DNA from 3 places in the Arthrobacter sp. alpha11c genome. Region 1 is predicted to be linked to each of the others. Evidence: riboswitches for the same ligand, from Rfam matches in the RefSeq annotation. Region 1 holds a riboswitch; each other region holds the start of a gene.
What was found. A riboswitch is a leader RNA that binds a small molecule or an ion and turns the genes downstream of it on or off. The one in region 1 is predicted to bind S-adenosylmethionine.
Positions count from the first base shown of each region.

Region 1 (2,256 bases):
CGCTCCCGCACTGGGCAAGCGTTGGTGGGCAGCAAAGGACATGGGCGCCTATATGGGCCGCTCCCTGGCATCAGCCACCCGGCTCAAGGTGTCCAATGTTTCGCGGTTGGCAGATGCTTCAATGTCATATTCCAGCCTCTCCGGTTGGAAGGAACGCGGCAATCTGGATGAGTTCCTGGGGTTGACCGAAGACATCTGGCGAACGCGGGCCTATGGCGACTTCTGGTCCTATTGCCTGGTTGCCGAGGGGGCCGTGGATATCGCCTGCGAGCCAGAGCTGAATCTTTACGACATGGCCGCATTGGTTCCCATCGTGACGGAAGCCGGCGGCCGCTTCACCTCGTTGGAAGGCGAGGACGGCCCCTTCGGCGGCAACGCCCTGGCCACCAACTCCATCCTGCATTCAGAGGTCCTCAAGCGGCTAAACCCTTCCTTGGATGACCTCCTCTGAACCAACAGCACCGACAGCACCAACAAGCCAACCGGCTTTGCATAGAATTTTCGACGGCGGATGCCTCCTTTTCGGGGCATCCGCCGTCTTTTCTTCGCCCAAAGCCCAGTTTCCGGACCCTTCGTAACAATGTGCTTAACAAAGCGAAGCGACTTTGGAGCAGGCCAGAGGCGTGACCTAACCTCTTTACAGGTCACGAGTGCCAGCGCTAAACCCCGGTTTGCTGGCCGGCAACCCTCCATTCGCGGTGGGGTGCCCCGGGTGACGACCTGGCCGGTCCGGAACGGATACGGCAAGCGCGGATCCCCATAGGGGGTCCCTCTTGAGTGAGGTCCCATGAGCACTGCTACGTTCAACTCCACCGTTTTGCCGTCCCTTGTGGTCGAAGAAGCAGCGCACGAAGCCGCTGCAGGCAGGCCCCTGGCCGCCGTCACAGGCGCGGAGCTGCAAGCTCCCCTGATCCAGGGTGGCCACGTCCGCTACGCCAACCTCGACTACGGAGCATCCGCTCCAGCGCTCACAATCGTTTCTGCGTATCTCAACGAGATCCTCCCCTACTACGCCAGTGTCCACCGCGGCGCGGGCTACGCTTCCCAGATCAGCACCTCGGTGTACGAGAACTCCCGCGACATCGTCCGCGAATTCGTCGGCGGCCGTCCCGACGATTCCGTCATCTTCACCCGGAACACCACGGACTCGCTGAACCTTTTGGCAGGCTGCCTCCCCGTGCTGGACGGAAAGCCAACGGGCGAGGTCCTTTACCTGGACATCGAGCACCATGCCAATCTCCTTCCCTGGCAGGGCGTCCCCCACCGCAGTGTCGTGGCTGCTTCGACACTGACAGCTACCCTGGCCAAGCTCCGCGAGGAACTCAGCCAAGGCGGAGTGTCATTGCTGGCGGTCACCGGGGCCTCGAACGTGACCGGTGAAATTCTGCCGATCGCCGAACTCGCAGCACTTGCACACGAATATGGTGCCCGGATTGTGGTGGACGCCGCGCAGCTTGCCCCGCACCGCCGCATCAATATCACCGAGGCAGACGTCGACTACATCGTGTTCTCCGGGCATAAGCTTTACGCTCCGTTCGGCGCCGGTGTTGTTGTGGGCCGTCCTGACTGGCTCGACGCCGGCACTCCCCACCTTGCCGGTGGTGGCGCTGTTCGTGAGGCCCGTCTGGACTCGGTCAGCTGGGCCTCAGGTCCCGCACGCCATGAGGGCGGCTCCCCCAACGTCCTCGGTGCAGCAACATTGGCCCGTGCGACGCAGGTACTGGCCGGCTTGGATCAGGATGCCTGGCATGCCCATGAAGCTGCCATCCGCTCCTACCTTGTACAGGGACTTGAAGCAATCGACGGCGTGACCGTTCACCGGATCTTCAGCGACTCCGAAGACACCATCGGCGTGGTCAATTTCTCGGTGGAAGGATTCGACGCCGGACTGGTGGCCGCCTACCTCGCCGCCGAACACGGTGTTGGACTTCGTGACGGCCGCTTCTGCGCCCATCCCCTGCTCAAGCGGCTAGGACTCCCTTCCGGCTCGCTGCGGGCCAGCTTCGGCGTAGGCTCCCGTCTGGAGGATGCCACACGACTCCTGGCTGGTATCGAAGAACTCAAGCGCACGGGTCTCGGTTGGGACTATGTAGTGGATGAAGGCCGCTGGGTACCGGCCAACGACCACCGCAGCTACCCGGAATGGGCACCAAACACCCCGGGCACCGCAGGCGCTGCTCCCTGCACGATTGACTGAAACACACGTACTGTGCGGTAAATTCGTAGGGTAACTGGCGTTCGCGGTAGAGGAGTCTG
Region 1 covers NZ_CP196747.1:192,409-194,664, reverse strand. The annotation lists gene hisN (histidinol-phosphatase) at 1-451, shown strand, start outside; SAM riboswitch class IV at 643-756, shown strand; gene ACTAQJ_RS00860 (aminotransferase class V-fold PLP-dependent enzyme) at 788-2,197, shown strand.

Region 2 (2,256 bases), 1.8 Mb from region 1:
ATCGTGCCCGATGGGGGCCTCGATCACGTGGACGGGAACGTCGCCAGGCAGATTTTGTGCCAGTTCCAATGACTGGGCCGGGAAATAGAGGCGGTCGGAGTCGACGGCTGCTACAAAGAATTCAGCAGTGGCGCTGGCCAAGGCTTCCTGCAAGGTGCCTCGGCCACGGCTGATGTCGTGGGACATGAGTGCCTCAGTGATGGCGATGTAGCTGTTGGCATCGAACCGGCGCACCAGCTTGGTGCCTTGGTGGTCGAGGTAGCTTTCCACCTGGTAGCGGCCACGCTCCCCCAGGACCGGAGCAGCCAGGGGCGTCTCTTGGTGCTGGGCTTCCCGGCCGAAGCGGAAATCAAGCTCCAGCGCTGATCGGTACGTGATGTGGGCTATCCGTCGGGCCAGGGCAAGGCCCGCCTCAGGAGTTGGTCCACCGTAGTAATCGCCGTTGTTGAAGTTCGGGTCCTGGCGGATGGCGAGTGTCTGCGACTGGGCGAAAGCGATTTGCTCGGCTGTGCTGTAGGCGCCGACAGAAATAACCGCGCACCGCTGGACACGCTCAGGGAAGGTCACCGCCCACTCAAGTGCCCGCGCCCCACCCATCGAACCGCCAAGGACGGCGTGCCATGACTTGATCCCCAACGCGTCGGCGAGGCGGGCTTCAGCCACCGTGCTGTCGCGCAAAGTGATCAGGGGGAAGCGGGATCCCCAGGGCCGCCCGTCCGGCGCCTGGGACGATGGGCCCGTGCTGCCGTAACAGCCGCCCACAATGTTGATGGAGATAACGAAGAACCGGTTGGTGTCGATCGTCGCGCCTGGGCCAACGAGTTGCTCCCACCAGCCTTCCTCATCAGTAGCACCGCGGGCCACATGCGTGCTGCCCGTCAGAGCGTGCTGAACGAGGACTGCGTTGGACGCATCCGCGTTCAACTGCCCCCAGGTTTCGTAAGCCAGCACAACGTCAGGGAGAAAACCGCCGGCTTCAAGTTCCAGCGAACCTACGCCGGCGTACTTGACCGTCCCGTCTTCTTTGCCCGGTTTTGGGGGTGCTGTAGCAGTAATGGTCATTCCTTTGACACCTAACCTCGCGCTTGCCTGCCGCCTTGCGTGCGACAGGCCAGGTCCTCACCCGGGGCACCCCACCGCGGAGGAGGGTTGCCGGCCAGCAAGCCGGGGCTGTCGCTGGCACTCATGACCTAATACGTAGAGTCTAGGAAAAATACCCTTGTTTTGGCGAAGAATGTGACAGCTGTGTGACGGTTTAGGGGCGCTTCGTTCAGGAACACACATGCTGAAGGGCCGCCCGGCGAATTTTCGTCGGCGGGCGGCCGCTCCGCTAAGCGCCTTTGGCAGCCCGGAAACCAGCCTCCAGGTCAGCAATAATGTCGTCCACGTGCTCGATTCCCACGGACAGACGGACAAGGCCGGGATTCACGCCCGCAACCAGCTGCTGTTCAACCGTGAGCTGGCTGTGGGTAGTCGACGCCGGGTGGATAACCAGCGAGCGGACGTCACCGATGTTGGCAACATGGGAGTGCAGCTCCAGGCCATCAACGAATCGCTTGCCGGCCTCGACGCCACCCTTGATGTTGAATGCCACCACTGCCCCGGTACCCCTCGGCCCGTACTTACGGCCGCGCTCGTACCAAGGGCTGGACGGCAGACCCGCGAAGGCGACCGATTCGACGTCGTCGTGGGCTTCCAACCATTCCGCCACCTTGGTGGCGTTGGAGACGTGGCGCTCGACGCGCAAGCTCAGGGTTTCCAGCCCTTGAGCGATGAGGAACGCGTTGAACGGGGAAACCGCCGAACCCAGATCGCGCAGCAACTGCACGCGGGCCTTGAGAATGTAGGAGAGGTTGGCTCCGAGCGCGCCGTCCTTGCCAAGGTCCCGCGCGTAAACGAGTCCGTTGTAGCTGGGGTCCGGAGTATTGAATCCGGGGAAGCGCTCAGGGTCCTTGCCGAAATCAAAGTTTCCGGAGTCCACGATCACACCCGCGATCGCCGCACCGTGGCCGCCCAGATACTTGGTAGCCGAGTGCACCACGATGTCCGCACCCCATTCGATGGGACGGATGAGGTACGGGGTGGACAGCGTGTTATCCACGATCAGCGGCACGCCAGCTTCATGCGCCACGCGTGAAATACCCTCGATGTCCAGCACGTCCTGGCGCGGATTGGACACCACCTCACCGAAGAACAGCTTGGTGTTGGGCTGTACGGCCTCCCGCCACTGGTCCAGCTTGTCCGGGTCCTCCACGA
Region 2 covers NZ_CP196747.1:1,967,844-1,970,099, forward strand. The annotation lists gene metX (homoserine O-acetyltransferase MetX) at 1-1,062, opposite strand, end outside; SAM riboswitch class IV at 1,077-1,191, opposite strand; gene ACTAQJ_RS09100 (bifunctional o-acetylhomoserine/o-acetylserine sulfhydrylase) at 1,331-2,256, opposite strand, start outside.
Region 2: another riboswitch for S-adenosylmethionine. It lies ahead of metX (homoserine O-acetyltransferase MetX); the one in region 1 lies ahead of ACTAQJ_RS00860 (aminotransferase class V-fold PLP-dependent enzyme).

Region 3 (2,256 bases), 1.1 Mb from region 1:
CGTCCTCAAGCACAGCGCCGGGTTCCCAGCTGCGCCAAAGCTGCCGGACGACGTCGACGAATTCCTCCGCCTTCTCATACCGAAGGTCGTGTTCAATCTGCTGGTCCAACCCGTAATTCTGTGCCGCCAGGTCACTGCCGGAGGTGACAACGTTCCAGCCGAGCTGGCCCTCGGAGAAATGCTGCAGCGTGGCCAGGAGTCGTGCGGCTGTGAAGGGCGGATAGAACGATGCGCTGACCGTCGGCACAATCCCAAGGTGCTTGGTGGCGGACAGAAGGTACGGGACCAGGGCCAAAGGGTCATGCTTGGGCGCAAAGGAGGCGTGTGCCAGCGAAACCTCGGCAGTGCCGCCATAAGTATCAGGAACAGTAAGGGAGTCCTCGATGATGAAAAGGTCAAGGCCGGATTGCTCAAACGCGCGGACGGCGTCTTGATACAGGGCAGGTTTCTTCCAGTCGAAACCCAGGCTGTAGCCGGGAGTTCCCCACCCCTGGACACCAAAACCGTGCCCCACGAACCATCCAAAATGCAGCATGGGCTTGAGTGTAGAGCTGCCTTGTCCGTTCACCGCGACCTGATTTCTTGCGAAGTTACAGGGGGTCGTACTGCGTCAATTATGCTCCCGGGACGTCACATTTGGGCTGCTACCCCAGCGCCGGCCGGTTACGCAACATGACGAGCGCGTAACCGCTTGCAAGTGCGGGCCGCCGCCGCGGGATGTTACGTTTTTCTTGAGTAATGAGCACCAGCGCCAAGCCCTGACTTGCTGGTCGGCAACCCTCTCTCCGGCGGGGTGCCTCAGGTGACTACTCGGCGTATCGACACTTCGAACTGCAAGCGTGACTGAGGAGCACCAGCCAATGCCTGAACCCACTGAAGAAAAACTCTCCTACCGCCTGATTACAGGTCCGGATACCCGTGAATTCTGCGAGCGGATCACCACCGCCCTCGCCGACGGCTACGTGCTCCACGGCAGCCCGGCAGCCACGTTCAATGGCACGGATGTCATCGTGGCCCAGGCAGTCGTCCTGCCTGCTGCCATCGCCAACGCAGACGCCGCCGTCGCGAATGCTGTTGACCAGTTGGAGAACGACGACGACGAAGAAGCATTCGAGGGACACGCATGAGTTACGCAGGTGACCTGACCCCGCAGGACGCGTGGGCCAAGCTGGAAGAAGGCGCCATCCTGGTAGATGTCCGCACCGAGGCCGAGTGGGCCCACATCGGCATTCCGGACACCAAGGCCACCGAGAACGATCCCCTGTTCATTCAGTGGAACCTCGCCGGTGGCATTCCCAATTCCCGCTTCCTTGAGGACCTGCAGCAGCAGGCACCCGAAGGTGACGGCGTGGAACTCGTTTTCATCTGCCGCTCAGGCCAGCGCTCCATCTCGGCCGCCATCGCCGCGACGCAGGCCGGGTTCACCGCCTACAACGTGCTCGAGGGCTTCGAAGGTGACCCGGACCGCTACGGCGAACGCACCATCAACGGCTGGAAGAACCGCGGCCTGCCAACCAACCTGGGGAACGACTAAGTGACTTTCAATCCCGATGCCGCCAGCTGGAGCCCTGACACCCAGGCAGTTCGCGGTGGCCTTGACCGTACCAACTTCCAGGAGACGTCCGAACCCGTCTTCCTGAACTCCGGCTTCGTCTACGAATCCGCTGCCGCCGCCGAACGCGCCTTCACCGGCGAGGACGAACGCTTCGTTTACTCCCGCTATGGCAACCCGTCCGTAGCCACGTTCCAGGAGCGGTTGCGGTTGCTCGAAGGAACCGAAGCGTGCTTTGCGACGGCGTCCGGCATGTCCGCGGTGTTCACCGCCTTGGGTGCCCTCCTGGCTGCCGGTGATCGCGTGGTTGCCGCCCGGTCCCTGTTCGGCTCGTGCTTCGTGATCCTCAACGAGATCCTGCCGCGCTGGGGCGTAGAGACCGTGTTTGTCGACGGTCCCGACCTCGACCAGTGGCGTGCTGCCCTCTCCGAACCGACCACCGCCGTGTTTTTCGAGTCGCCCTCCAACCCCATGCAGGAAATCGTGGACATCGCCGCCGTCAGCGAGCTGGCGCATGCTGCGGGAGCGACCGTCGTCGTCGACAACGTCTTTGCCACTCCCCTGCTGCAGCGTTGCGGTGACTTGGGCGCGGACGTGATCGTGTACTCCGGCACCAAACACATCGATGGCCAGGGACGTGTCCTTGGCGGGGCGATCATGGGCACCAAGGAATTCATCGATGGCCCGGTCAAGCAGCTGATGCG
Region 3 covers NZ_CP196747.1:4,202,324-4,204,579, reverse strand. The annotation lists gene ACTAQJ_RS19545 (NtaA/DmoA family FMN-dependent monooxygenase) at 1-568, opposite strand, end outside; SAM riboswitch class IV at 735-846, shown strand; gene ACTAQJ_RS19540 (DUF1737 domain-containing protein) at 861-1,127, shown strand; gene ACTAQJ_RS19535 (rhodanese-like domain-containing protein) at 1,124-1,534, shown strand; gene ACTAQJ_RS19530 (O-succinylhomoserine sulfhydrylase) at 1,535-2,256, shown strand, end outside.
Region 3: another riboswitch for S-adenosylmethionine. It lies ahead of ACTAQJ_RS19540 (DUF1737 domain-containing protein); the one in region 1 lies ahead of ACTAQJ_RS00860 (aminotransferase class V-fold PLP-dependent enzyme).